DNA from 3 places in the Methylosinus sp. is20ea genome. Region 1 is predicted to be linked to each of the others. Evidence: predicted binding sites of a transcription regulator. Region 1 holds the regulator's gene; each other region holds the start of a gene.
The links. The regulator LexA, encoded in region 1, represses DNA repair genes until DNA is damaged. The targets are predictions, from matches to a motif close to TGTTCNNNNTGTGTTCNG.
Positions count from the first base shown of each region.

Region 1 (9,540 bases):
GCCGGCTGAAGACGAGCTTCGTCGTCGTCACCCATGATCAGGACGAGGCGCTGGTGATGGCCGATCGCATCGCCGTGATGCGCGCCGGGCGCATAGAGCAGATCGGCTCGCCGACGGAGGTCTATGAGCGGCCGGCGACGCGCTTCGTCGCCTCCTTCATCGGGCAGATGAATTTCCTCGAGGGCCGCATGGAGAGCGGCGAATTCACCGGCCCCCTCGGCCGTCTGCCGGCGCGCGACAGCGGCCTCGTCGATGGCGCGAAAGCCGTGCTCGCCGTGCGTCCCGAGCGCGTCGCCATCGCGCCCGCGAGCGAGGGCGGCGCAGGAGTGGACGGCGCAGGCGTCGATGGCGTGGTGGAGGATGTCGCCTTTCGCGGCGAGACGACGCATTTTCGCCTGCGCCTACCCGGCGGCGAGACATTGCGCGTCTCGCGCGGCGCGATTGGCGGCCCGCCCTTCTCCATCGGCGACGCAGCGCGCATTTCCCTTGCGCCCTCGGCCGCGCGCTTCTTTGCGAGCGAATAATGCCGGAGAGCGACAAGAGACGCAGGCTCACGCGCGGCGAGCGGCTCGTCATCGCGGCGCCCTACGCCTGGATCGCGCTCTTCTTCCTCGCGCCTTTCGCGCTCATCGTCAAAATCTCGCTGTCTCATCCGGCGCAGACGCGCCCGCCCTATGAGCCGGTCCTCGATCTCTCGAGCGGCGTCGCGGGCCTTTTCGAAAAGCTCTCGCAGCTCGGCTTCGACGCCTATCGCGGCCTCGTCGAGGATAATCTCTATCTCGATTCCTATCTCTCCTCGCTGACCATCGCCGGCGTCGCGACGCTTCTCTGTCTTTTCGTCGCCTATCCTTTCGCGCTCGCCATCGCGCGCGCGCCGCGGCGATTGCGGCCCATTCTCATCGGCTTTGCTGTCGCGCCCTTCTGGACGAGCTTTCTCATCCGCGTCTACGCCTGGATCACGCTGCTGAAGGATGAGGGGATCATCAATCACGCGCTGATGGCGCTCGGCCTCATCGACGCGCCGCTGCCGATGTTCGCGACGAGTGGCGCGGTCGTCGTCGGCATCGTCTATTCCTATCTGCCCTTCATGCTGCTGCCGCTCTATGCGGCGATCGAGGGGCAAGACCCCGCTCTGCGCGAGGCCGCGGCCGATCTCGGCGCCTCGCCGCCGCAGGTGTTTCTGCGCGTCACCCTGCCTTTGTCGCAGCCGGGGATCATCGCCGGCGCATTGCTCGTCTTCATTCCGGCGGTCGGCGAATTCGTCATTCCCGATCTGCTCGGCGGCTCCGACACTCTGATGATCGGCCGCACTTTATGGAATGATTTCTTCGCCAATCGCGACTGGCCCGCCGCCTCGGCGGCGGCGGTGACGCTGCTCGCCCTGCTGCTCGTCCCCATTCTGCTCTATGAGCGCGCGCAATTGCGCGAGGGCCGCCGATGAGCGCCGCGCGCCTTCTCCGCCTCGCGGCGCTGACCCTCGGCTTCGGCTTTCTCTATGGGCCGATCGTCATACTGGCGACGATGAGCTTCAACGCCTCGCGTCTCGTGACAGTCTGGGGCGGTTTCTCGACCAAATGGTATGCGGCGCTGCTTCACGACGAGCAGATGCTGCGCGCGGCCGAGATCAGCCTCGCCGCGGCGTCGCTCTCCGCGCTCATCGCGACAATCAACGGATTGCTGGCGGCGCTGGCGCTGGCGCGTTTCGGCGGCTTCCGCACGCGCACCTTATTCGCGGGCTCGATCTATGCGCCGCTGGTGATGCCGGAAGTGGTGCTCGGCCTCGGGCTTCTGCTCGTCTTTGTCGCGCTCGGCGTCGAACGCGGCTTTCTCACTCTGGTGCTGGCGCATTCGGCGTTTACGATGTGCTTCGCGACGGTGATGATCCACGCCGCTCTGAAAGGCTGCGACCGCACGCTCGAGGAAGCGGCGATGGACCTAGGCGCGACGCCCTTTCGCGCTTTTGCGCTCGTCACTCTGCCGCTGATCGCGCCGAGCGTCGTCAGCGCCTATCTGCTCGCCTTCATCATTTCGCTCGACGATCTCGTCATCGCGAGCTTCACCACCGGGCCCGGCGCGACGACATTGCCGATGCGCATCTATTCGCAGGTGCGGCTCGGCGTGTCGCCGGAAGTCAACGCCATATCGACGCTGCTGCTCGGCTTCGTGGCCGCGGCGCTCGGCGCCTCGGCGCTGCTGACGCGCGGGCGCGCCAAGGGCGGCGGGGCGGGGTGAAGCGCGCGCCGATCATGCCGGCGCGTTCTTCCTCGCCTTCTCTTGAATGAGATCGAACACGCGCCGCGCGTCGTCGATCAACAGAAATTGCGGCGTCGGATCGAGCGCGGGCGTCATATCCGGCCAGCCTCGATTTCCCCACAAAGGAGCCGGCGCTCCGAAGCGGATCGAGCCGCTCCCATCGACGCGCTCGCTCAAATCGACCTCTGGAAGCCGATCGAGCGAAAGCGCCGTGAATCGGCCGAAAGGCTCCGGTCGCGCGATCAATATGCGCAGATTTGTGATCGCATAGCGCAGATCGCTCCGCAGCCAAGCGTCGAATAGGAAGCGCCCCACGACGAAATAGAGGCCAAAGCAAACGAATAGACCGCCAATCGCCTGGAAGAACCAAGGCGCATTGGCTTGACCAACGGAAATCGTCCAGAACACCGCGAAGCCGCACCAGAACAGGCTGAACGGGATGAGAAAAACGTCGCGGCCGCGCAGCGAGAGGCCATGAGCCGGCCGCCCCGACCAGAGAATGCGCTCGCCGTCGAGCAGACGACCCGAAAAAATTCATCACTCACGCGCTTCCCCCCGAAAATGGACGAAGGATGTCGCGCTTATAGCAGAAATGCGCGGGCGGCGCGCCCGCAGCGCGCTTCACTTCTCCTTCGCCGCGCCGCCTTCCGGCTCGACGCGCGGCAGCAGCGGCGCCGCGGCCCCGCTGCGCTTGATCAGCGCGGCGGCGTCCGGCGCGAAAACAGGATCGTCCCAGGCGCCGGAGAGATCGAAGCCGATCTGCACGCCCTTCTCGCGCGGCTTGCCGGCGGCGTCCGCCTCATTGGCCTGCGCCTTCATCGCGAGGCTGCGCTCGGGAATGCGCGTCTGGCCGGCGAAGGCCAGCGAGAAGCCCGGCCCATGCGCCTGGCCATCCTCTATGTTCGCCGTTCCCTTCACGATCTTGATGGTCGCGCTGGCGCGGTCCACCAATGAATGGCCGGAGCGAATGTCCATCGCGCTCGACAATGGCCGCTTGTCGATGCGGCGCAGCGCGCGCTCGAGATCTATGCCGCCGACCTCGCCCTCCGACAGGGAGAGGCTGGCGCGGCCGTCGAGATCGCGCATGATCTGCGCGACATTGTCGCCTGTCGCGTCGAGCGTGAAGGTCGCGTCCAGCGCGCCGCCGAGATCGGGCCGCGCCGCGAGGTCCCAGGCCAGCGCGCCGGCGTCGACGCCGGTCAATTGCCCATTGCCGTGGAATTCGAGGGCGCCCGCCGCATTGGCGGCGAAAGTGGCGCGGCCTTTCACCGTGCCCTTATAGGCCTGCGCTTCGGCGAGCGCGAGCTCGAGGCGGCCGCCGCGCAGCAGCAGCGACAGCGCGGCGTCTTCCAGGTTCAGCCGCAATATGCGGGCGCGCGTCGCCGAGAGGCGCAGATCGACGTCAGCCTCCTGAATGTCCGGCAGTAGGAAAGCGTCGCGGCTCCATTGGCCGTCCGCGCCGGAGAGCGCCGGCAGATCGGCGATCATCGGCTTCAGCGACACGAAATTGCTGGCGAGAGTCGCATGGACGATCGGCTTGTCGCCCTCGTGGCGCAGCGCGAAGGAGCCCTCGAACTCATTGTCGTCGGCCGAGAGCTTCAGATCGGTGAGCTGGAAATCGCGCAGCCCGACGCTGGCCTTGGCGGAGAGCTGCACATTCTCGAAAGGACCCGGCAGCGGCGCGCTCACCTTGGCGAGGCCGAGCGCATGGCGCAGCGACGGCGAGGAGCCGCTCAGACGCCCCATGTAGCGCGGCTTGGCCCCGAGCTGGCCGAAACCCTCCGCCTCCAGCCGCAAGCTGTCGGAATCGAGCCTCACAGTGACCGGCGTCTGCTCGCCGCGCAACAGCGCGCCGGGCTTGAGCACCCACAGCATGGCGCGCGGACGCTCGCCGCCCCAGGAGAAGGCCGCGTCGAGCGTCGCCGGCGAGCCGACGGTGCGCCAGTCGAGCGTCGCGTCTATGTCCTGGAGCGTCTCCTCGCCGCCGGCATATTTGAGCCGCGCGACGCCGGAGACGATGGAGACGCCGCCGAGCCGCGCGCGGTCCGCTTTTTCGGCCGCGGGCGTCGAAGGCCGCGCCGCCGCAGCGCGCACCGCGGCGCCGGCGGTGGTCATCGGCTTGCGGTCGAGATCGACCTCGATCGAGGGGCGAATCAGCTCGACGTCGGCGATCTCGAGCCGGCCGGCGAGCAATGGCAGGAGCAGCACATTGCCGTGCAGCCGCTCGGCCTCGATGGTGAGCGCGGCGGTCGGATCGGCGAAGGCGATGCTGTCGATGGTGATGTGCGGGCGCGGCAGCAGCGAGAAGGTCGAGCGCCCCTTGGCGGCGATATAGAGCCCGGAAGAGGCGTTGAGCTGGCCGGAAATCTCCTCGAGCAGCGCGCTGGTGGAGAAGGTCCAGGGCGCGAGCGCGGCTCCGAGCGCCACCGCCGCGACGGCGCCGAGCGCCAGCAGCCAGCGGCGCGAGGGGCGCGCGAAATGCAGACGGCGGCCGACGGCCATGGGCTTCGATCCTTCGAGTTCGCGCATTGGGCCGGTCGAGTGCGACATTCCATCGTCCATGCAGAAAGAGGCGGGCGTCCATGCAGAAAGAGGCGGGGCGGCCGCAAGAGCCGCGGGCGACGCAGCGCGCGCCCCTACGCGAGGCGCGATACGCTCGAGACACGCCTTATTCGCTTGTCCGCCGCGCGAAAAGGCCCGCGCGCGAGAAGCGCGCGAGGCCGGGAACATGGCCGCAAAGGGCGGCGAGATCGTGGCGGCGAGCCCGACCTCAGTATTTGCGCAGAAGGCTGACCAGCCGGCCCTGGATGCGTACGCGATCCGGCCCGAAAATGCGCGTCTCATAGGCCGGATTGGCGGCCTCGAGCGCTATTGAAGCGCCGCGCTTGCGCAGGCGCTTCAGCGTCGCCTCCTCCTCGTCGATGAGGGCGACGACGATATCGCCCGTGTCGGCGGTGTCCTGCTTCTTCACCACGACGACGTCGCCGTCGAGAATGCCGGCCTCGATCATCGAATCGCCGCGCACCTCGAGCGCGAAATGCTCGCCGCCGCCGAGCATGTCCGGCGGCAGATTGATGGTGTGGCTGCGGCTCTGCAGCGCGGAGATGGGCGTGCCGGCGGCGATGCGGCCCATGACCGGGATCGCCACCTGCTGATCGGACTCCGGCTCCCCGGCCGGGACCGACCGCATGCGGCCGAGCGCGCCCTCTATGACGGAGGGCGAGAATTTGCCGCCGCGCGCGGCGACGCGGGGGGTCGCCGATTCGGGCAGGCGCAGCACCTCGAGCGCGCGGGCGCGATTGGGCAGACGACGAATGAAGCCGCGCTCCTCGAGCGCGAGAATGAGCCTGTGAATGCCGGATTTGGACCGCAGATCGAGCGCGTCCTTCATCTCGTCGAAGGAGGGCGGCACGCCGGTCTCCTTCAGGCGCTCATGGATGAAGCGCAGCAAATCGCTCTGTTTCTTGGTCAGCATAGGAGAACCCCCGGCGCCGCCCGGCCTGCGGCGCGCTTCCATCTGGCGCGCGCATGATGGCGCGCCTTCATAAACAAATCATGAACAGGAGGATAGGCGTTCTCGGTGCGTTCCGCAAGGGTGGTGTCGCGAGTCCCCGTATCGGCCAAGCGCCAAGGCAAATTCACCGCTTGATCGAGATCGTTCCCGGATAAATCTCGATGAAAACGCGCCTTCCTTCGTGGCCTCGGCTTCGTTGCCATTCGTGCTCGATCACCGACATCGCGTCAACGGCGCGCTGCGCAGCCTTCACGGTTTCACAGGAAAATTTGATAAGGCTCAGATTTATAAATCGCTTTTTGCTGATCCCGTTTTCTTTCGCGAGTTGCTTCATATCGCCGTCGAGGCTCACGAGGATGGCGGCGTTTGCCTCCGCTAATGTGCAAACAAGTGGGTCTGGCGAGCCTCGCGCGCCCGCTTCTCGAAGAAAGATCACATGGTGCCCCGCATCAGAAAAGACGCGCCCGACGCCGTCCGGCACGCATTCGTCGAGGAACAAACGTAGGCAATTCTTCTCTATCACGCGGCCTTGATTTTCGACTTGTAGGAAATTGCAGCTTCTATGTCTTCTCTCATAAGCGTCGGATATTCAGATCGGATCTGCTCGACGGTGTATCCAGCGTCGGCAAAGCTCTTGATCGCTTTCACAGGGACTCGTGTTCCAGCGATTACCGGAGAATTACTAACGACGTGGCGATGCGTCTCCACCATCCCGATCATCGAAGAAGAGCGCTCCGACATTTGCTGCACGTCGCGCTTGGTGTCAGAAACGACTTTTTCGAGCGGTATTCCAATCGCATATTGCCCGCTCACGATCTCTTTTTGCTTCCCGTCGGCAGGGTCCACAAAATTCACTTTCCGCTTGAGAACATACAGAGTTGTTCGAGCCCAAGCGCCATTGTCCATCGCGCACAGCTTTTTTGCCACTTCGCGAAGATGCTGCACAGACACGGAATACTGCTTTGTGAGCACATTCAGCACTCGTAAGGCAGCGATATCCTGAAACGAATAGACGCGACTAAATGGCGCACGCCGATCGGCGGCCGCAAACTGCGGGGAAAACAGTCGCGTCTTATCCCAATAACGGAGTTGGTTCACGGTGATCCCGGTAAGACGGGACGCCTGCTCCTCCGTAAAGGCCGAAACGATCTCATCGTGCGGTTTTTGAGCCATAAAGCACCCTACCGCGTTTAAATAGATCACAAAAGATAGAAATACGACAGCCGAACCATGATCGGGCGCCAGCTAAAGCGCGACATTCACGAGATGTCCAGCGTCCCCTATCATACGTCTCGGAGAACGCGAGTTCGCGCGACGCCTCTCGAAATAGGGTCAAGTCCACACCAAACTCAAATCCCCCTCACTGCGCCGCCGCCGCCTCCACCCCCAGCATCGGCCGCACATGCCGCGCGAAATCCTCGAGCGAGCGCAAATTCTTCTCCGCATCCCGCGAGATCGGCTTCAGCAAGATCGACCGCGCGCCCGTCTCCTCGCGATAGGCGGCGATCTTCTCGGCCACCTCGTCGAAATCGCCGATCAGCGAGCGCTGCAGCAGCCCCTCCTCGGTCAGCGAAGGCGGCGCCGCCCCGTCCTGGCGGGCGAAATTGCCGCGCATGCGCTCGGCGAAGCGGGCGAAGAAGGGAACCGCCTCGGCCAGCGCCTGCTCGCGTCGCGGCGCCGCGAAATAAAAGCGCGCCAGTGTGAAGCGCGGATCGCCCTCCGGCCCGGCCGCCTCGCGATAGATGCGCAGCGTCTCTGTAATCTGCTCGATCGGGAAAGGCGGGCCCGCCATCACGCCGAAGCCATTGCGCGCGGCATAGCGAATCGCCCCCGGAGTCGTCGTGGCGAGATAGGTCGGGATCGGCTTTTGCAACGGGCGCGGCGTGATGCTCAGGCCATTGGCCTCGTAATGCGCGCCGGTGAACGTCACCTTGTCTTCATAGAGCAGGCGGTTGACGAGGCCGAGCGCCTCCAGGGTCATCTCCCGCGCCTGATCTTTGCCGGCGCCGAAATGCCGGTTCTGCAATTCGAATGGGCCGCCGCGCGCCACGCCGAACTCGAACCGCCCCTTGGACAGAAGATCGATCGTCGCGACATCCTCCGCCACCTGGATCGGATTGCGAAAGGCGAGCAGAACCGCGGCCGAGCCGAGCCTTATCGTCGTCGTCACGCCGGCGAGATAGGACAGCAGCGCGAGAATGGAGGGGCAGACGGCGTCCGGCTCGAAATGATGCTCGGCGATCCAGGCCTCCTCGAAGCCGAGCGCCTCCGCATGACGCACGAGGCGCGTCTGCGTCTCGAAGCAGAGCGCGTAATCCTGCTGTGGATTTTCGTAAGTGCAGAAGACGCCGAACCGCATGGCGATGCTCTCGAGATGCGCGCCGCCGCTCGGAGCGCGCGCCGCGCGTGGCTATATACGGCAGTTATATATCGTCATACAGGATATGGACGGCGACGCCCACCCGCAAGCGCAAAATCATTGGCGTTTCGTGCGAATTTTGGTCAGATTGGAGAAGCCTTTGTCCATTCCGTCGGATAGGCGCTAATAGAAGAATCGAATAAAGCGACGGGAAATAGATATTGATCGATGGTCGTCGCTGTGGCGATTTTCCGATAGAGAGAGTTGAAAAAGTCGTCGCCGTCGGCATTGTCGAGGAATGGCGAGCGCCGCTCGGGGGCGGCGCTTCGGTTCGCTCACGACGCCGCCCGCAGGGCGCGCTGGATTTCGGAGGATTTCATGTCGGTAGCCGCCTTGCCATCCCGGCATTTTCTGAGCCGGGAGCGCTCCATCGCAGCGCATGGCTTCAATCGCTGGCTGGTGCCGCCGGCTGCTCTCGCCGTGCATTTGTGCATCGGCATGGCTTACGGCTTCAGCGTGTTCTGGCTGCCGCTGTCGCGCGCCGTCGGCGGCGCCGAGCCCAAGGCCTGCCCGGCGGATATGAGCTTTTTCGCCAGCATCGTCGCGACGAGCTGCGATTGGAAGATCAGCATGCTCGGCTGGACGTTCACGCTGTTCTTCGTCTTTCTCGGCTCCTCGGCCGCCATATTCGGCCATTGGCTGGAGACCGCGGGACCGCGCAAGGCCGGCCTCGCGGCGGCGGTGTGCTGGTGCGGCGGCCTGCTGATCTCGGCGGCCGGCGTCTATCTGCATCAGATCTGGATGCTGTGGCTCGGCTCCGGCGTCATCGGCGGCATAGGGCTCGGCCTCGGCTATATCTCGCCGGTCTCGACGCTCATCAAATGGTTTCCGGACCGGCGCGGCATGGCGACGGGCATGGCGATCATGGGCTTCGGCGGCGGGGCGATGATCGGCGCGCCGCTCGCCGACAAGCTGATGGCCTATTATGCGACGCCCGGCTCCGTCGGCGTGTGGCAGACCTTCGTCACCATGGCGGCGATCTATTTCGTCTTCATGGTGGGCGGCTCGCTCGGCTATCGCGTGCCGCACGACGGCTGGAAGCCGGAGGGCTGGGCGCCCTCGGCGACGGCCGCCAATAAAATGGTGACCAATCGCCATGTCCATTTGAACGTCGCCTGGAAGACTCCGCAATTCTGGCTGCTGTGGGCGGTGTTGACGCTCAATGTCAGCGCCGGCATCGGCGTGCTCGGCATGGCTTCTCCCATGCTGCAGGAAGTGTTCGGCGGCAAGCTCATCGGCCTCGACACCGGCTTTTCCAGCCTCGACGCCGTGCAAAAGGCGAAGATCGCCGCCATCGCCGCCGGCTTCACCGGCCTGCTCAGCCTCTGCAACATCGGCGGGCGTCTGTTCTGGG
Region 1 covers NZ_AP046088.1:2,587,693-2,597,232, reverse strand. Annotated here, with positions in the region: gene AC6IY7_RS12015 (ABC transporter ATP-binding protein) at 1-524, shown strand, start outside; gene AC6IY7_RS12010 (ABC transporter permease) at 524-1,441, shown strand; gene AC6IY7_RS12005 (ABC transporter permease subunit) at 1,438-2,232, shown strand; gene AC6IY7_RS12000 (hypothetical protein) at 2,245-2,661, opposite strand; gene AC6IY7_RS11995 (AsmA family protein) at 2,875-4,755, opposite strand; gene lexA (transcriptional repressor LexA) at 5,024-5,728, opposite strand; gene AC6IY7_RS11985 (DUF5615 family PIN-like protein) at 5,892-6,266, opposite strand; gene AC6IY7_RS11980 (DUF433 domain-containing protein) at 6,287-6,940, opposite strand; gene AC6IY7_RS11975 (LLM class flavin-dependent oxidoreductase) at 7,128-8,126, opposite strand; gene AC6IY7_RS11970 (OFA family MFS transporter) at 8,505-9,540, shown strand, end outside.

Region 2 (9,540 bases), 260 kb from region 1:
GCAGGCGTCCGCGCCGAGATCGACGCCGATCGCGCGCGCATTGGGAAATTCGGCGAGCAGCGCGCAGAGAATCGCGCCCGAGCCGACGCCGAGATCGAGGATGCGCAGCGCGTCGCGCCGTCGCTCGCGCATGAGCTCGAGCGAAAGCTCGATCAGCGTCTCCGTGTCCGGCCGCGGATCGAGCACGCGCGGCGCGACGACGAGATCATGCGTCCAAAAGCCGCGCGCGCCGAGAATGCGCGACACGGGCTCGCGCGCCGCGCGGCGCTGCGCATAGCCTCGCAGCTTTTCCCGCGCGGCGCCTGTGAGCGCCGCCGTCGGCTCGAGCAGCAACTCCGCCGCGGTGAAACCGCCGGCGGCGAACAGCAGCGCACGCGCGTCGCGGCGCGCGTCCTCGACGCCGCAGCGATCGAGAAAGGCCGCGACCTCGTCGAGCGCCGCGGCGCGCGTCACATGATCCTGCGCGAGAACAGACAGACGCGTCACCCTTTGGCGAGCAGCGCGGCGACGCGCCTGGCGAATGCGGCCGCGTCGAGCGGCGCCTCGCCATCGGCGATGCGGGCCGTGTCGAACAGCAGCCAGAAGCCGTCTTCCGCGCCGGCGCGATCGGCCTTCGCCTTTCGCGCGAGCGCGAGCACCGCCTCGTGTCGCGGATTGATCTCGAGCACGGGCTTGCCGAAGGCGCCCTTATTGCCGCTCTCCTGCAACATGCGCGCGAGCTGCAGATCGAAGCCGTGATCGGCGGCGATGAGACAGGCCGGGCTCTCGCGCAGACGCGTCGAGACGCGCACATCGTCGACCTCGCCGGCGAGCGTCTCCTTCAACATGCCGGTGAGCAGCGCGACCTCCGCGCTCGCCTCGGCGGGCGGCGTGTCGGCGGAGCCTTCCGGCGTCGGCACGGCGTCCATGTCGGCGGCGCCCTGCGTCACCGATTTGAACGGCTTGCCGTCATAGCCGACCGCGCTCGTCACCCAGAAGGAGTCGACCGGATCGTGCAACAGCAGCACATCTATGCCCTTGGCGCGATAGCCTTCGAGCTGCGGGCTCGCGGCGAGCCGCTTCTTGTCGTCGCCGGTGATGTAATAAATGGCGGTCTGATTGGGCCGCAGATTTTCGACATAGTCCTTCAGGCTGCGGTCGCCATCGGGATGCTGCGCCGTCGCGAAACGCGCTATGGCGAAAATCTCGTCGCGTCGCACCGGGTCCTCGTGCAGGCCCTCCTTGAGGACAGCGCCGAAATTCTTCCAAACGGCGGCGAATTTCTCCGAATCATTGGCGGCGAGATCGGCGAGCTCCTTGAGCACGCGCGTGCCGACCGCCTTGCGGATCGCGGCGAGGATCGGATTGGTCTGCACCATCTCGCGCGAGACATTGAGCGGCAGATCGGCGCTGTCGACGACGATGCGCATGAAACGCAGCCAGGGCGGCAGAACATCGGCTTCGCGCGAGATCAGCACGCGGCGCACATAGAGCTTGGAGCGGCTCTTGCGCTGGGGATCGAAGAGATCATAGGGCCGCGAGCCGGGCACGAAGGCGAGCACCGTATATTCCGTGCGCCCTTCCGCGCGCCAATGAATGGTGAGCGCCGGCTCGTCGAACTGGCCGGAGATCTGCTGATAGAAGTCCTTATAGTCCTGCTCGCTCACCTCGGATTTTGACTTGGTCCACAGCGCCGTGCCGTCGGTGAGGCGGCGCGGCTCCTTGCCCTGCTCCTCGACGAGATCGATCGGAATGGCGATCGCGCCCGAATGCTCGCGCAATATCTGCTCTATGCGATAGGGCTCGAGGAATTCGTCCGATGCGGAATTGAGATGCAGCGTCACGCGCGTGCCGACCGCGGGCGCCGCATCGAGAGCGAGCGGCGCGATCTGGAACGAGCCCTTGCCTTCCGATGTCCATAGGAAGGCTTCGGACGAACCCGCGCGACGCGTCGCCACCTCGATGCGATCGGCGACCATGAAGGCGGAATAGAAGCCGATGCCGAAGCGTCCAATGAGCGACCCGCCGATGGCCGCGTTTCCCTGCTCGGCGCCGCCTTTCGCCTCGAGATCGTCGAGAAAGGCGCGCGTGCCGGAGCTCGCTATAGTGCCGAGCGCGGCGACGAGATCGTCGCGCGACATGCCGACGCCATTATCCGTGACGCTCAGCGTGCGGGAGTCCTTGTCGACCGCAATGGTGACGAGCGGCGCGCCGGCCTGCGCCGCCAGCGCTTCATTCGCCACCGATTCGAAGCGCAGCTTCTCGATCGCGTCCGCCGCATTGGACACGAGCTCGCGCAGGAAAATGTCGCGCTCCGAATAGACCGAATGGGTCATCAGCTCCAAGAGCCGCGCGACATCGGCCTGGAAGCCGTAATCGCTGCGCTCGGCTGCGTCGATCGTATGTGTTTCGGCGTGATCGTTCACGGGCGTCGTCTCCGCTTTTCTATCGGCTCCGCCGCACGCGCCGCTTCCCGCAAATGGAAGCATGGCCGACGGCGCGCGGGCACTGGCCGGGATATAGAGATCGTCATTGATCGGCAATGGCGCCCGTCGAGCCGCCTCGAGCGGGACGCGAGGCATGATATCGGAGATCATCGGCAAAGTTGCAAGACTGCCGGGACGCGTCGCCGCCGGGACTGGCGCGATGCGCGACAAGCGAAAACGATGCGCCACTCGCAAAAACAAGACGGGCCGCCCGAGCGTCGCCCGGCCGGCCCGTCCATCGCCACGAACTCACGCTGCTCGAAAAGCGCCCTTCCGGGGGGCTGGGGGGCTGACGAAATCCGGAAAAACCACTTTCCGAGCCTGTCGAGGCAATACGTTAGATATTGGTCGGCTCCTTTGGCGGACAAGGGGCTCGATATTGGCGAAAATGTGAAATTTGACCTTTGGCGCCGCGCCGATCGTCGCCTGAATGTCATCTTTGTCTTGCCCTCGCGCCATTGCCGCGCGATCATGCCGCGAGAGATGGGGACAGCGGCATGAGCGAGACGGAGACGACCGAACCCAGCCGGCGGCGCGGCCTGCTCGCCGTCGTGGCAGGCCGCGCGACCAACGACCCGGAACGGACAAAGACCGCGCCCGAGAGCAGAACCGCCCCGCTCGTGTCTTTCGACCGACGCGAATTGCGGCTGCTGTTCGATCTCTATGGCTCGAAGGTCGCGGCGGGTGAATGGCGCGACTACGCCATCGACTTCTCCCCGACCAAAGCGGTGTTCTCCGTCTTTCGCCGCGCCAGCGAGTCGCCGCTCTATCGCATCGAGAAAAATCCCGAGCTCGGCCGCCGTCAGGGCGCCTTCTGCGTCGTCGCCTCCGGCGGCCTGGTGATGCGTCGCGGCCCCGAGCTCGCGCGCGTCATCGCCGTGCTGCAGAAAAAGCTCGAATTGGTGCGCGACTGACAAAGAAAAAGGCCCCGCCGCAGCGGGGCCTTCTCGTCCGTTGTTCCCGTCGCTTCGACGGTCAGTCGTTGCGCTCGCCGAAGAGGTAGAGCAGCGACTGGAACATGTTGATGAAGTCGAGATAGAGCGACAGAGCGCCGAAAATGCTCTGCTTCGCCACGACCTCATGGCCATAGCCGGCGCTCTGATAATAACCGTCCTTGATCGACTGCGTGTCCCAGGCGGTGAGGCCCGCGAAGATCAGCACCGACAGGATCGACAAGGCGTACTGCATCGCGCTGCTCTGGAAGAACAGATTGACGAGGCTCGCGAGCACGAGGCCCCACAGGCCCATCACCAGGAAGGAGCCGAAGGCCGAGAGATCGCGCTTCGTCATATAGCCGTAGAGGCTGAGGCCGCCGAAGGCCGCCGCGGTGATGAAGAACACCTTGGCGATGGACGCGCCGGTGAAGACGATCATGATCGACGACATCGACAGCCCCATCACCGCCGAGAAGGCGAGGAACAGGTTGCGAGCCGTCGCCGCGGAGATGCGGTCGGCGCGAAAGCCGAGGAAGAACACGAAAGCCAGCGGCGCCAGCATCACAGCCCATTTCAGCGGGCTCGTGTACAGCATCTGACCGAAAGGCGTGAGCGCGACCTGCCGGCCGCCTTCCTTGGCCACGGCGAGCATATGAGTGCCGAGCGCGACGACGCCGGTCACGCCGAGACCCAGGACCATGTAATTATAGACGCCGAGCATATAGGCGCGCAGGCCCTGGTCGATCTCGGCCGTGCCGGCTCTGGAGACGCCGCCCCGGTAGCCGAAGCTCGTGTTGCGGTCGAAATTGGACATAGCATCCTCTCGAAAAAGGCCGCGCGGCCCGGTCTATCCGGCCAATCGGCGCGGTCCTTGCCGGCGAATATGGCGCGCCGCCCGCGGAAAAACAAGAGTCCGCGGGCCGAATCCGGCAAAGGCCGCGCCACGCCGAACAAGCCGCAAGCAAAACTCGCAGTATTGCATTCCGCCCCACGCCCGAAACCTATTCGACGCGACGGAAAAAAGCCGAGCCCGCTCGCGCTCTTGCCGCCCCCGGAGAATGCGCTAACATGCCGCATTGTCGCGGGCGGCGAGCGACCGGGTCTTCCGATCCGGCTCTCGCTTCGTCGTCGGAGCGAAGGCGCCCACGGAACGAGGCCCGCAACAAATGGCCCATGGGGGAATCATCATGTCCGACAGCGGTCTTGTCCCGTTCTGGCGGTCGTTCGATGGAATTCTGCGCTCTGCGACACGTTCCGCTCCGCCTGTTCTCCTCGTTCTGCTGCTGACGCTCCTCGCCGCGGCGGCTCCCGCCTCGGCCCATGGCCGGCTCGGCTCCGCCGAAGGGCGATGCCGACTCTTCATCGGCCCCGACATCATGAATTTCACCGGCTATCTGCCGGACGCCTCGAAAAACGAATTCTGCGAGGATATTCCAGCGACCGGCCACACCATCATCGCGCTCGACGCCGAGCAGGACGAGCTGCGCGACATGGCGGTGGAGATCAGGATCGTCAAGGACATCGGCAGCGAGGACAAGGAGAACGCCGACCTCAATGCGGTGACCGTCGCCTATCGCGGCCCGCGCACCTATCCGACCGGCACCATCAATTTCGAGCACGACTTCCCGGATGCGGGCTATTTCGTGGGCATAGTGACGGTCACCGGCGAGCATGGCGAGCGCTGGGTGTCGCGCTTCCCCTTCTCCGTGGGCATGAGCTTCATGCGCACGCTGCCCTTGTATCTGCTGATGGGCACGGCCGTGATCGCCATGTTCTTCATCTATCTGCGGCACAGGCCGACGCATCCGATGAAGACGGCCGACGCCGCGCCCGCGGAATAAGATTCGCCGACGTCGAAGCGCGGATCGCCAAAACGACGCGCGCGTCATTCGAGATCGCGGGGCGCTCCGTCAGTCGCCTGCGCCTTTGATCTTGTCGGCGAGCAGGGCGATGGTCTTGGAATAGACCTTCGCCTTGTTCCACTCGAGCAGCGCCGGGAAATTCGGCTCGCCCTCGTCCCAGCCGGCGCCCGGCTTCCAGCCGTAGCCGTGCAGGAAATTGGCCGTGGACGCGAGCACATCCGCCGTATTGTGAACGAGATCGCGCTTGCCGTCGCCGTCGAAATCGACGGCGAATTTCAGATAGGACGAGGGCATGAACTGCGTCTGGCCGATTTCGCCGGCCCAGGCGCCGCGCATTTGCGCGGGATCGAGATCGCCGCGCTCGACGATGCGCAGAGCGTCGAGCAGTTCGGCGCGGAATTTTTCCGAGCGGCGGCAATCATAGGCGAGCGTCGCCAAGGCGCGAATCGTCGGGAAATTGCCGAGATAGGAGCCGAAATCCGTCTCCAGCCCCCAGATCGCGACGAGAACCGGCCCCGGCACGCCATATTTCTGCTCGATGCGCTTGAACAGCGCCGCATGTTTGAGCAACAGCGAGCGCCCCTTGCTCACGCGGAAGGAATTGGCCATGCGCGCCGAGAATTGCTCGAAGGTCTGGCGAAACACTTTCTGACCGCGGTCGTGCGAGACCACCGAACGGTCGTAGAACACGTCGCCGAGCGCCGAATCGATCGCCGTCTTCGATATTCCCGCCGATGCGGCCTCGCGCCGGAAACCGTCGAGCCAGGTGTCGAACCCCTCGCCGTTGCGCCCGCATTCGGCCGCCCGCGCGCTCGCCGGAGCGAGCCCCAGCGCCAAGGTCAGAGCCGCGACGCCGAGCGCCGTCCTCATTCGATTCGTTTGAGACATCTCGCGCTTCCCATCCTTCGGGCGCAGCCCGCTTTCGCTCTCGGGCGAAGCCCGTTTCCGCGCTCTTTTGTCACGAGAGCGCGGCGGCGCCATGGCGCCGCTTTCGCAAATCTCGAAAATATCGAGCCTGAAATCCCGGCGTAGACAATAGCGTTTCCAGCCGAAGTGGATACCGGTTCGGCCTTGGAAACGCGTCAAAACAAGAGCCTAGAGCGTTTCCAGCCGAAGTGGGCACCGGTTCGGCGTTGGAAACGCGTCAAAACAAGAGCTAGAGTCTTTTCATGCTCCATCGCATCGAACATGAAAAGACTCTAGCTCGCGCCGGTTAGCGGGCCGTTGCCGAAGCGCGGCGAAATTTCGTTCTCATATTGTTCTTGCGGAGGCGCGGCGCCGCATCTACTATGGCCCTGTTTGCGTTAAGCCGATTTTTGCTCGGCTCGGAGCTTTCGCCATGGTGGTCAGGGTCTCGACGGTCGCCTTCGAGGGGATCGAAGCCAAGCCGGTCGATGTTCAGGTCCAGATCGCCAGCGGCAATGTCGTGTTCACCCTGGTCGGCCTCGCCGACAAGGCGGTCGCCGAATCGCGGGAGCGGGTGCGGGCGGCGCTCATCGCCTCCGGCCTGGCGCTGCCGGCCAAGCGCATCACCGTCAATCTCGCGCCGGCCGACATGCCCAAGGAGGGCAGCCATTACGATCTGCCGATCGCGCTCGGCGTGATGGCGGCGATCGGCGCCATCCCTTCGGACGCGCTGGACGGCTATACGGTGCTCGGCGAATTGGGGCTCGACGGCGCGATCGCGCCGGTCGCGGGCGTGCTGCCCGCCGCCGTCGCCGCCAATATGCGCGGCCATGGGCTGGTCTGCCCGCGCCAATGCGGCCCCGAGGCCGCCTGGGCGTCGAGCGAGATGGAAGTGATCGCGCCGCGCTCGCTGATCCAGCTCGTCAATCATCTGAAGGGAACGCAGGTCCTCGCGCGGCCCGAGCCCGCCGTGCGCGCGGCGGCCGCGGACCTCCCGGATCTCGCCGACATCAAGGGCCAGGAGAGCGCCAAGCGGGCGCTGGAGATCGCGGCGGCCGGTGGCCATAATCTCCTGATGAACGGGCCGCCCGGCTCCGGCAAATCCATGCTGGCGGCGCGCCTTCCCTCCATTCTGCCGCCGCTGTCGCCGCGCGAGCTGCTCGAAGTCTCGATGATCCATTCCGTCGCCGGCGAGCTGGCGGGCGGCGAGCTCACCGATCGGCGCCCCTATCGCGCGCCGCATCATTCCGCCTCCATGCCGGCGCTGGTCGGCGGCGGTTCGCACGCGCGGCCGGGCGAGATCTCGCTCGCCCATAATGGGGTTCTGTTCCTCGATGAATTGCCGGAGTTCCAGGCGCAGGCGCTCGACGGCCTGCGCCAGCCGCTGGAGACCGGCGAGGTCGCCGTCTCGCGCGCCAATCACCGGGCCGTCTATCCGGCCCGCTTCCAGCTCGTCGCGGCGATGAACCCGTGCCGCTGCGGCCATGCGCTCGACCCGGGCTTCGCATGCCGCCGCCAGCCCAATGACCGCTGCGTCGCGCAATATCAGGCGCGGCTCTCGGGCCCGCTGATCGACCGTTTCGATCTGCGGATCGAGGTTCCCGCCGTGTCCGCGGCCGATCTCGTCCTGCCCCCTCCGGCCGAAGGCTCGGCCGAGGTCGCGGCGCGCGTCGCCGCGGCGCGCCAGCGCCAGCGCCGGCGCTATGAGAAGCTCGGGCTCGCCGGCTCCACCACCAATGCGAGCGCTCCGGCGAGCGTGATCGAAAAAGCCGCCGCGCTCGACGCCTCCGGGACGGCGCTGATCCGCGAGGCGGCCGAGCGTCTGGCGCTCTCGGCGCGCGGATTTCACCGCGCGCTGAAGCTCGCCCGCACCATCGCCGACCTCGACGGCTCGGATGCGATCACGCGCCGCCATCTCGCCGAAGCTCTCGCCTATCGGGGCGGCTCCGCCGGCGCGCGCGCGGCCGCCTGAGCTTGCGCTCGGCCCGTCAATTCATACTTTTCTCTCTATTGCCGTGGAATAACCCGTCATCGAATGGTTTTGGACGCTCCGCATGCCTCCCCTCCCCGATTGCGCCTACGTCGCCCTCGCCTTCTTCGCGGCATTGGCCGCGACCGGCTGGCTGTGGTTTCTGCGCTCGCGCCGAACGTGGCGGCGGCGCGCGGTCGAGACCGAGCTCGAGGGATTGCGCGACGAAATCTGGGAGCTGCGCGCCGCCGCCGCCGCGCGCGACCGCGCCGAGGCGGCGAGCCAGGCCAAATCGCGCTTCCTCGCCACGGTGAGCCATGAGATCCGCACGCCGCTCAACGGCGTGCTCGGCCTCGCGCAATTGCTCGCGGCGACGCGGCTCGACGCCGAGCAGGCGAGCTATGTCGACGCGATCGCCGCCTCCGGCCGCTCGCTCGCCCAGCTCATCGACGATATTCTCGACTTCTCCAAGATCGAGGCAGGCAAGATCGAGCTCGAGGTCGAGCCTTTCGCGCTGGCGCCGCTCGTCGAGGGCGTGGTGGAGCTATTGGCGCCGCGCGCCCAAGCCAAGCATCTCGAGATCGCGAGCTATATCGCGCCGGACGCGCCGGAGACCGTCGGCGGCGACGCCGCGCGCGTGCGCCAGGTGCTCGTCAATCTCGCCGGCAATGCGGTGAATTTCACCGCGAGCGGCGGCGTCGGCCTCAGGGTCGAGCGCGACGCGCGAGGCGCGCTGGTCTTTCGCGTCGCCGACACCGGGCCGGGCGTCGCGCCGGCGGCGCGCGAGATGATCTTCGAGGAATTCGAGCAGGGCGACGGCTCCTCGACGCGCCGGCACGGCGGCACCGGCCTCGGCCTCGCCATCTCGCGCCATCTCGCCGGGCTGATGGGCGGTCGGCTGGAGATCGAGGAGAGCGCGGGCTCGGGCGCGATCTTCGTCTTCACCCTGCCGCGCGGGCCGCATGCGCTCTTCGACGATCGCGCGCGCGAGCGCAAGCGGCCGCTCGCCGGCTCGAGCGTGTTGATCGTCTCGCCGACGATCTTCGAAGGGCCCTTCATGGCCGAGATCCTGCGCGGCGCCGGCGCGCAGACCGAGATCGCGCAGGACGAGACGCGCGGCGCGAGCCGTCTCGGCGAGGAGCGGGAGGGACGTTTCGACGCCGTGGTTGTCGACTGCGCTTTCGGCGAGGCGGCGACCGAGCGTCTCGCCGACGAGGCGCGGCGCGCCGGCGCCGGCCGCGTGTTCCTGATGTTCTCGCCCATGGAGCGGCGCGCCTTCGGCGAGGCGGCGCTACGTCATTTCGACGGCTGGCTGGTGAAGCCGGTGCGCGCCGCCTCGCTCGTCGAGCGTCTGTCGGCGGCGCCGCCGCCGACGCGCAACGGGACCGGATTCGTCGCGCCGG
Region 2 covers NZ_AP046088.1:2,845,106-2,854,645, reverse strand. Annotated here, with positions in the region: gene prmC (peptide chain release factor N(5)-glutamine methyltransferase) at 1-486, opposite strand, end outside; gene htpG (molecular chaperone HtpG) at 483-2,468, opposite strand; gene AC6IY7_RS13370 (DUF2794 domain-containing protein) at 2,963-3,379, shown strand; gene AC6IY7_RS13365 (Bax inhibitor-1/YccA family protein) at 3,441-4,214, opposite strand; gene AC6IY7_RS13360 (hypothetical protein) at 4,588-5,241, shown strand; gene AC6IY7_RS13355 (lytic murein transglycosylase) at 5,311-6,150, opposite strand; gene AC6IY7_RS13350 (YifB family Mg chelatase-like AAA ATPase) at 6,602-8,140, shown strand; gene AC6IY7_RS13345 (ATP-binding protein) at 8,223-9,540, shown strand, end outside.
Region 2: a site for LexA is predicted at 6,509-6,526, ahead of AC6IY7_RS13350 (YifB family Mg chelatase-like AAA ATPase). Genes of this name have one in related genera too.

Region 3 (9,540 bases), 1.9 Mb from region 1:
GCCTCCGCCGCGACATTCTTGGCGAGCTTGGCGAGGCGCTGCGTGGCGATGACGCCCGCGAGACCGCGCTTGCGGCCGCGACACATCAGATTGGTCATGGCGCCGAGCGAGGCTTTGCGCGCCTCGTCCGACACTTCGCCGGCGATGGCGGGCGCGAAGAGCTGCGCCTCGTCCACCACGACGAGCAGCGGATACCATTGGTCGCGCTCGGCGTCGAACAGCCCGCCGAGAAAGGCGGCGGCGGCGTGCATCTGCTGCTCGGCGTCGAGCCCTTCGAGATCGAGCACGACGGAGACGCGGTGCTGGCGGGCGCGCGCGGCGATGCGCGTGAGATCGGCGATGCCGCAGCGCGCGTCCACCACCACATGGCCGTAGCGCTCGGCCAGCGTGACGAAATCGCCTTCCGGATCGATGATCGCCTGCTGCACCCAGGGCGCGCTCTGCTCCAGCAGGCGGCGCAGCAGATGCGATTTGCCGGAGCCGGAATTGCCCTGCACCAGAAGGCGTGTCGCCAGCAGCTCCTCGAGATCGAGCGTCGCGACGCCGCCGTCGGCGCGGGTTCCGAGATCGATGGAAACCTTGGCGGGCGCCGTCATCGCGGCGCCCCTCCGGCCGTGAGGGAGGGAAAGATCATGGCGCGGAGTCATATCGATTCGCGCCGCGCGTTCAACTGCGTCGCGCCGCCTGTGGACAAGAGTGGCGGCGACGGCGCCTGGATTTTGGCCTGTCGCTCGGCAGGGCGTCGACATATACTGTGAGTATATAGGTTGGTTCGACAAGGAGTCGTGATGCGCTGGCGTGCAGCGGGGGTTGTGGCCTTTTGCCTGTCCCTTTCGACGATTGCCGCGCGCGGCGAGGAGTCCGATCAGCGCGTCGCCGTCGCCATGACGGCGCCCGAGAAGGCTTTCGTTCTCGGCCAGATGCGCCTTTTCGTAAAGAGCGTCGAGCAGATCGTCTCGGCGCTCGCTGTGGGCGACAGAGCGGCGGCCGCGGAGGCGGCTGCTGCGCGCGGCGCGCAGCGCTTTCAGGCGGAAAACGCCATGCCGCCAACGCTCGGGCCAAAATTTCCGGAGACATGGCGCAGCTTCGGCCACCCCATGCGCAAGGGCTTCGACGAATTGGCGAAGGGCCTCACGGAAGGCAAGAACGAGACGCGCTCGCTTGCGCGTCTCGGCGAGTTGATGCGCAATTGCGTCGCCTGCCACGAATCCTATCGCATCGTCGACGCGCGCGACTGAGCGCGACGCGCGTCGGCGCTCGCGCATTTTGGCGAAGGCGGCTCTTCCGGCTTCACTCATCTCCTGCGTCAGGCCGACGAACATTCCCTCGATTATCGTCGTGACCGCGCGCGGCGCCGTCTCCGGCTCGCCGGCGGAAAAGGGCGGCTCCGGCGCATATTGCGCCAATAGCTGCACGCCTTCCGCGTAACGCTGAAATTCAAGATTCCCGGCGATCCCGATCCACGCGCGCGCGGTTTCCTGCGGCGCGCTCCGGCCGCCTCCGGCGCATGCGCCGTCGCGGCGTATAGCTATCGCTTCGCCTGGGACGATCTCTTCGCCGTCGCGGCCTTGTTTCTCACGCCGCACAGCGCCGCGGTCGTCGCGCCCGCCGTGCTCTGCGCTCTCGCCATCGCCTGGATCATCGTGAGGCGCAGCCTCGCGCCGCGGCGCTCCGCCGCGGCCGACGTCGCCGCGATCGATGTGAACACGCTGCACAAGCGCATCGACGTCGAGGAGATCGCGCCTTCGTGGAAGCCGTCAATGACGCGCTGACGCGCCTCAATGCGGGAATGGCGGCGCAGCGGCGCTTCACCCCCAATGCGGCGCATGAGCTGCGCACGCCGATCGCGATCATGCGCGCGCATGCGGACAATCCCGATGACGCCGTCTTTCGTCGCGATATGAAGCGCGACATTCGTCGCGTGCAGACGATCGTCGAGCAATTATTGGCGACCGCGCGATTTTTCATGCGCGACGATGTGGACCTTTGCGCCGATGTGGACCTCGATCTCGGCGAAATCGTTCTCGCCATGGTCGCCGATTATACGCCGCTGGTGATCGAGAGCGGGCGGCGCATCGAATTCGAGCCGCCTCGCGAGCCGACCATCGTCAAGGGCGACAGATGGGCGCTCGAATGCGTCGTCGCCAATCTGCTCGACAATGCGCTGCGCGCCGCGCCGCGCGGCGGCGTCATCGAGATTCGCGCGCTGTCGACAGCGACTGTCGAGGTCGTCGACCACGGCTCCGGCGTTCCGCCCGCCGATCGCGACCATATCTTCGAGCCGTTCTGGCGACGGGACAGCAAGAGCAATGGGACCGGTCTCGGCCTAGCGATCTCGAAGACGCTGGTCGAGCAAATGGGGGGATCGATTGGCGTGGACGAGACGAGCGGCGGCGGCGCGACCTTTCGGATCGCGCTGCGCAAGAGCGTCGCGCAGCCGAGCGGATCGCGGGGCCGTGTGGATGTTCCGCGAATGGAAGGCTCTGTCGGCGCGCGGCGCTCCGAGGACGCGGCGTAGCGCCGAAGAATTCGATCCGCGCCGATGAGCGTCGAACCGCTTGACGACCCGGGTTGTGTTCCGTATATGTTCCATTGTTCGTTAAATGTTCCGTGCGTAAGTAAACAAGTCCCCTCGAGTTGTACGAGTCGCATCGAGGCTCGCGGCAGCGAGGCGCCCCAGTGTCGCGCATGGGCGTCTCGCCGTCCGCGAGCCGAAGCGAGGCCGGCGCGCCGGCGAGAAGTCGGCCCAGAACTCGGCAAGGAGATTGTCGCCATGGCGAGCTCGGCGAAACGTCTGATCCAGAAGTCGGAGCAAAGCGATCGGCGCCAGGCGGCGCAGCGCAGCCGCGAGGCGATCGGCGCGGTCGTGAATTTTTCGTCCGAGGAGAGCTCGATCGTCGATCCGACGCGGCGGCGCGGGCGCGGCGCGCTGTCCAATGAGAGCGGCCGGTTCGAGCGCGAGCGGCGCGTCGAGGCGGACGACGGCTGGAATAGCCTCGAGGAGCTCGGCGAATTCCGCACCAATGTCCATGTCGAGAAGGCGAAGACGATCATCACGCGCAACGACTCGCCCGACATTTCCTTCGACCGCTCGATCAATCCCTATCGCGGCTGCGAGCATGGCTGCGTCTATTGCTACGCCCGGCCGAGCCACGCCTATATGGGCCTCTCGCCGGGGCTCGACTTCGAGACGGAGATTTTCGTCAAGGAGGGCGCGGCGCAATTGCTCGAGCGAGAATTGTCGGTGCGCAATTATGCGCCGAAGACGATCGCCATCGGCGCCAATACGGACCCGTATCAGCCGCTGGAGAAGCGCTACCGCGTCACCCGCGGCTTGCTGGAGGTGGCGAGCCGCGCCGATCATCCGATCGGCATAGTGACGAAATCCTCGCTGGTGGTGCGGGACCTCGACATTCTCGCGCCCATGGCGCGCAAAGGCCTCGTCAAGGTCGCGATCTCGCTGACGACGCTCGATCCGGCGCTGGCGCGGGCGATGGAGCCGCGCGCCGCCTCGCCCGAGCGGCGTCTCGCCACGATCGAGCGGCTGGCCGAGGCGGGCATTCCCGTCGCGGTTCTGGTCGCGCCGATCATTCCGGCGGTCAATGACGCCGAGATCGAGACCATATTGACGCGGGCCCACGCCGCCGGCGCGCGCGAGGCCGGCTATGTGATGCTGCGCCTGCCGCGCGAGCTGCGCGAATTGTTCAGCGAATGGCTCGTCACCCATGTCCCGGCCAAGGCCCGGCATGTGCTCTCGCTGGTGCGCTCGGCGCGCGACGGCAAGCTCTATGATTCGTCCTTCGACAAACGCATGACGGGCGAGGGGCCCTACGCCTGGACGATCGGCCGCCGTTTCGAACTCGCGGCGACGCGGCTCGGCTTTTCCCGCACGCGCCTGCGCGCCGATCTGTTCCGGCCGCCCCGCAGCGACGCCGAGCAGCTCAGCCTGTTCTGAGGCGGTCGCGGATCGATTGCCTCGATCCGGCCGCTGTGTTTTTTTCAGCAGCCCTTTTTTCGAGCGAGCCGAGCGAGCATGCCTCCCCATTTTCTCACCGAGACCCGCGTTCTTCGGGACGGCGTCGGGCGCGTCGCCGGCGTCGACGAGGTCGGGCGGGGGCCGCTCGCCGGGCCGGTCGCGGCGGCGGCGGTGATTCTCGATCCCGAGCGCTTGCCAGAGGGAGTCGACGATTCGAAAGCGCTTTCGGCCAAGGCGCGGGAGGAGGCGTTCGAGCGCATCGTCGTGAGCGCGCTGGCGATCGGCGTCGCCTTCGCCAGCGTCGAGGAGATCGACGGGCTGAACATAAGGCGGGCCAGTCTGCTCGCCATGGCGCGGGCCGTCGCCGCGCTTCATCTCGCGCCGGGCTTCGTTCTCGTCGACGGGCGCGACCTGCCGAAGCTCGTCTGCCCGGGCGAGGCGATCGTGAAGGGAGACGCGCTCTCTCTTTCGATCGCCGCGGCGTCGATCGTCGCCAAAGTGGTGCGCGACCGCCAGATGCGCCGGCTCGCCACGCTCTATCCCCATTACGGATTCGAGACCAACGCCGGCTATGGCACGCGCGCGCATCTCGCGGCCCTGCGAGCCCATGGGCCGACGCCCTTCCACCGCATGAGCTTCGCGCCGCTGCGGGAGCCGCGCCGCTGACCCGCGGGCGCGGCATGACGTTTCGTAAACATCTGGTGAACTTGCGATTTCTTAACGAAGGCGTGCGGAAAAGAGACAGCCGCGCACCGGCTCTCTAAACGCGGCTTTTACCGCGATCGGGCATTGTTCGCAGCGTTGGTTGCGTAGCCGGTGATTGTTCATGAGTAGCGCGCGCGTCGGGGCGGCCCGCCCCAAGTCCCAGATAAAGGTCTCGCGTACTGGGACGTCGAATTTCGGGTCGCCTCGCGCGCCGAAGCGCGCGATTCTTCGCAACGAGGTCGTCATCGGCGACACCGTCGAGGTCATGCTGAGTCTGCCGGAGGCGAGCGTCGAGCTCGTCTTCGCCGACCCGCCCTATAATCTCCAGCTCGCCAACCGGCTTACCCGGCCGGATCAGAGCGTCGTCGACGCCGTCGACGACGATTGGGACAAATTCGCCGATTTCGCGACCTATGACGCCTTCACCCGCGACTGGCTGGCGGCGGCGCGGCGGGCGATGAAGCCCAACGCCACTATTTTCGTCATCGGCTCCTATCACAATATATTCCGCGTCGGCGCGATCATGCAGGACCTCGGGTTCTGGATCCTGAACGACATCGTCTGGCGGAAGAACAATCCCATGCCGAATTTTCGCGGCCGTCGCTTCACCAATGCGCATGAGACGATGATCTGGGCTGCGCGCGACGCTTCGGCGCGCAATTACACCTTTCATTACGAGGCGTTGAAGGCCGGCAATGAGGATTGCCAGATGCGTTCGGACTGGCTGCTGCCGATCTGCTCCGGCGGCGAGCGGCTCAAAGATGCGAGCGGCCGCAAGACCCATCCGACGCAAAAGCCCGAGGCTCTGCTCGCCCGCATCCTGCTCGCCGCCTCCAACCCCGGCGATCTCGTGCTCGATCCATTCTTCGGCTCCGGCACGACCGGAGCCGCGGCGCGACTGCTGCGCCGCGACTATCTCGGCATAGAGCGCGATTCGGCCTATGCCGCCGCGGCGCGCGCGCGCATCGCCGCGATCTCGCCTCTGCCGGCCGAGGCGGTGGCCTCCGCGCCCTCCAAACGCACTGAGCCGCGCATCGCTTTCGCCAGCGTCGTGGAGGCGGGACTCGTCGCCCCCGGCGCGACGCTCACCGATGCGCGGCGCCGCCACACCGCCGTCGTCCGCGCCGATGGCGCGCTGGCGATCGGCGCCATCGTCGGCTCCATCCACAAGACCGGGGCGCTGGTCCAGGGCCTGCCGGCCTGTAATGGCTGGACCTTCTGGCATTTCGAATCCGGCGCCGGACTGGCGCCGATCGACGATTTGCGCGCGGTGGCGCGCGCGCGTCTGCGCGACGCCGCGGAATAGTCGCGACGCGACATACCGCGGCGAGGCGCCTGCTGCGGGGTGATCCATGCATCCGGAAAATATCTTCGTCGATCTGCCCGAGAAGGCCGAGCAGGAGCAATTCCTTCCGCTGCTCGCCGCGCCGGGCGTGCGCGTCGAGCGAATCGTCTCTTTCGGCCAGGCCAGCCCTCCCGGCTTCTGGTACGACCAGGACGAATCGGAATGGGTGATTCTGCTCGCGGGCTCCGCGCGCCTGCGCTTTTCGGATCGGGAGGAGGTCGTGACCCTCGCGCCCGGCGATTATCTCGAGATCGCGGCGCATCGCCGCCATCGCGTGGAATGGACCGACGCTGCGCTGCCGACCGTCTGGCTCGCCGTCCATTTTCGCGCCGAGGGCGCCTGATGGCGCGACAAACTGTCGGAAACCGCCACTGTTATATACGTGACAATATAGGTGCGTTATGTGGCGCGACGCGGGGCGCTTTTATAAGCTATTGAAAATAAGCAAAAAATATGTTGCGTGAGCGCTGGCGCGCGGCTTGCTTCCCTGTTGCTCAGATCAGGAGTGAGCGATGCGCCCTCGACACGACTTCGCGACGCCGCGGCGGAAGCGCCCTTTAGCCGTCATTTTGGGAACGAATGAGATCGCTTCGGCGGTCGCCGTGCATATGAACCGCATCGGCTGGGCCTGCGTGCTCAGCCACGATCCCTTTCCGCCCGTCATTCGTCGGCAGATGTCGTTTCACGACTGCCTCTATGGCGAGCCCATCACGCTGGAGGAGGTCGCGGGCGAGCGCGCCGATTCGACGATCGAGCTCGTCGAGATCCTCGACTATACGACCAAGGTCGCGGTGACGCCGCTGCAGTTCCACGATCTCGTGGCCATTCGCACGGCCCATGCGCTCGTCGACGCGCGCATGCAGAAATATCGGGCGACGCCCGATCTGCGGCATCTCGCCAAGGTCGCGGTCGGGCTCGGGCCCAATTTCGCCGTCGGCCGCAATTGCGACGTCGCGATCGAAACCAAGCCGTCGCAGGCGGGCCTCATCATTCAAGAAGGCGCGACCGAGCCCGCCGACCATGTTCCGAACCGCCTCGGCGAGTTCGGCGAGGAGCGCTTCACCTATTCCCGCAAGCAGGGCCTGTGGCATTCGGCGGTCGACATCGGCGTCCGCGTGTTCAAGGATTTCGTCGTCGGCCATTTGGACGGCGAGCCGGTGACCGCGCCGCTCGACGGCGTGCTGCGCGGCGTCGTCCGCGACGGCCTGCATATTCCCGCCGGGGTCAAGCTCCTCGAGATCGATCCGCGCGGGCGCTCCGCCAAATGGACCGGCATAGACGAGCGATCGGCGCTGGTCGCGAGCGGCGTCGGCCGGGCGATCCGCATCGAGTTCGCCAAGCGCGAGGCGACGCCGATCGAGGGGCCTTTCGTCGCACACTGACACTCCTGTATTCAATGTGACAGGGCCGTCGTATTTCAGCTATATTTTGTTCGATACAGATCGCGGCGTCTTAAGGAGGCCCGGGACGATGCGAACAGACGTTGACGCGCCGCAGATCGGCGTGATTTTGAAGCTGCCCAATGGCGGAGTCCTCGCTCCGGCGGACCTCGAGCTGATCGACGCCTTGCGCAAGGAGCGTTCGATCATCGGCGCGAGCCGTGCGCTCGGCCTGTCCTATCGCAAATGCTGGCTGTCGGTGGATGCGCTCAACCGGACCTTCGAGAGCCCGGTCGTGGCGACCTTTCCCGGTCGGCGCGAGGGCGGGGCGGAGATCACGCCTTTCGGCGAGCGGCTGGTGGGCGTCTATCGCTCGATCGAGCGTCACGCGGCCAATTCGGCCAAGCGAACGCTGGACGAGATCATTGGCGCGCTCGACTGGTCCTACCAGAAGTCGGCCACTGACGCGGAAACGGAGCCTCGTCGGGATCGAGCGTCCGGCCGCTGACCGCGACCGTCTTGATCATCGCCCAGGCCGAGAGTCCCTCGACCAAAGCGAGCCGCTCCACCGATTCATGGGTGATCAGCGCGTCGACGCGGGCGCCGCCGAGCGAGAGGCTCGCGCGCGTGAAGGGCGGCGGCAGAAAATCCAGCTCGATGATCGTGCCGGGAAGGCGATTGAGGATGGAGACATCCATCGGCCGCGAGAGGGCGATGGAGACGTCGCGCGCGTCGATCTCCACCTCGATCGCGGTTCCGACGGCGGCGTCGACGAGCGGCACGCGCAATTCCCCGCCGGCGAAAAACAGCGTGGAGAGGCCCATATCCCACTCGTGCCGCAGCACGCGCGCCGGGAAGAGCGACACGTAATGATGGGTTCGAGCAAAGAGCGGCGTCGTCTTGTCCAGCATGATCGCCGAACTAGCGAGAAATACGCCAATCTCACATTTTCATAAGGGAAAATCGCGCTTTTGCGCGCTTTTTGGCCGTTGGCCGGGGTCGAGCAGGACTCGCTCAGGACACAGGACTCGCTCAGGACACGGACGCCGCTCGGCGGCGCCCGTCTCGATTCGTCAGTTCGGATTGCGGGCGGCGATCGCCTCATATTGCTCGCGGGTCAGCCGGAAATAGCCGCGGCCGCCGGCGCGCGTCTCGAACTTGTCTCCGGCGCGCTTGCACAGCAGCGTGAACCAGGCCTGCTTGTCGAGATGGGCGGGAAGGCCGTTGATTTCCCAGACGGTCGTATCGGGGCGGAAACGCACCATGATGATGACGCTGTCGCCGACCGCGGTCGCGACGCTGGCGTCTTTTTCCACCGGCTCGACAGCCGCGGGAACATTCGCGACAACATGGCCGGCTTCGGTCGAGACCTCTGAAGAAACATTCGGTTGCACATCGTCCTCCATCTTCGCCACGGCTCGCGGCGCTCTCCGAATTGTCGGGCGTTCGACGGATCGGCCGAGCCGGCCTTCGCGCCCGATGCACTTCATTCTACGTCAGCCGTATATTAGAGTATATTGCAAAAGTTCCAGACAAGGACGATTTCGGCTGCGGCATAAGGTCACTCTGGGAGCGCGTGCGGGCGCCTGGCGGGGACGCCCGACGGCGCCGCTTTCGCCGAGAAGGCCAGATTCTTGCTTGGTCCCATGACCCGTATCACCTCAGCCGAAGTGAGCCGTCATGTCCGATAGACATTCCTGCGTTCTCGTTCTCGGCATCGGCGAAACGGCCTCCGCCATAGCGCGGGAGCTGTTCCTCGCCGATCATATCGTCGCCCTTCACGAGGCCGCGCCGCCGCCCGATCTTCGACGGAAGATGACCTTCTCGGACGCATGGTTCGACGGCTCGAGCGTGCTCGAGGGGGTGGAGGCGCGCCGCGCCGATCTCGTCGCCGAATTCATGCTGGGCCTGCGCAGCCGCATGTTCGTGCCGGTGCTGACGCATCCACTCAATGAAATCCTCGAGCGCTGGCCCTGGGAGGTCGTCGTCGACGCCGAAATGACGCCGCGCAAGGACGCTTTCTCGGCCAAAAATCTCGCGGGGCTCACGCTCGGCGTCGCGCCCGGCTCGATTCCGGGCGAGAATTGCGATCTCGCCATAGACGCCTATGGCAAGGATCCGGGCGCGATAAGGCG
Region 3 covers NZ_AP046088.1:666,104-675,643, reverse strand. Annotated here, with positions in the region: gene AC6IY7_RS03000 (ATP-binding protein) at 1-596, opposite strand, end outside; gene AC6IY7_RS02995 (hypothetical protein) at 789-1,238, shown strand; gene AC6IY7_RS02990 (hypothetical protein) at 1,569-1,772, shown strand; gene AC6IY7_RS02985 (sensor histidine kinase) at 1,748-2,518, shown strand; gene AC6IY7_RS02980 (PA0069 family radical SAM protein) at 2,774-3,955, shown strand; gene rnhB (ribonuclease HII) at 4,034-4,642, shown strand; gene AC6IY7_RS02970 (site-specific DNA-methyltransferase) at 4,803-5,987, shown strand; gene AC6IY7_RS02965 (cupin domain-containing protein) at 6,034-6,369, shown strand; gene AC6IY7_RS02960 (xanthine dehydrogenase) at 6,596-7,408, shown strand; gene AC6IY7_RS02955 (winged helix-turn-helix domain-containing protein) at 7,497-7,913, shown strand; gene AC6IY7_RS02950 (TOBE domain-containing protein) at 7,828-8,316, opposite strand; gene AC6IY7_RS02945 (hypothetical protein) at 8,479-8,820, opposite strand; gene AC6IY7_RS02940 (hypothetical protein) at 9,086-9,540, shown strand, end outside.
Region 3: a site for LexA is predicted at 2,575-2,592, ahead of AC6IY7_RS02980 (PA0069 family radical SAM protein). Genes of this name have one in related genera too.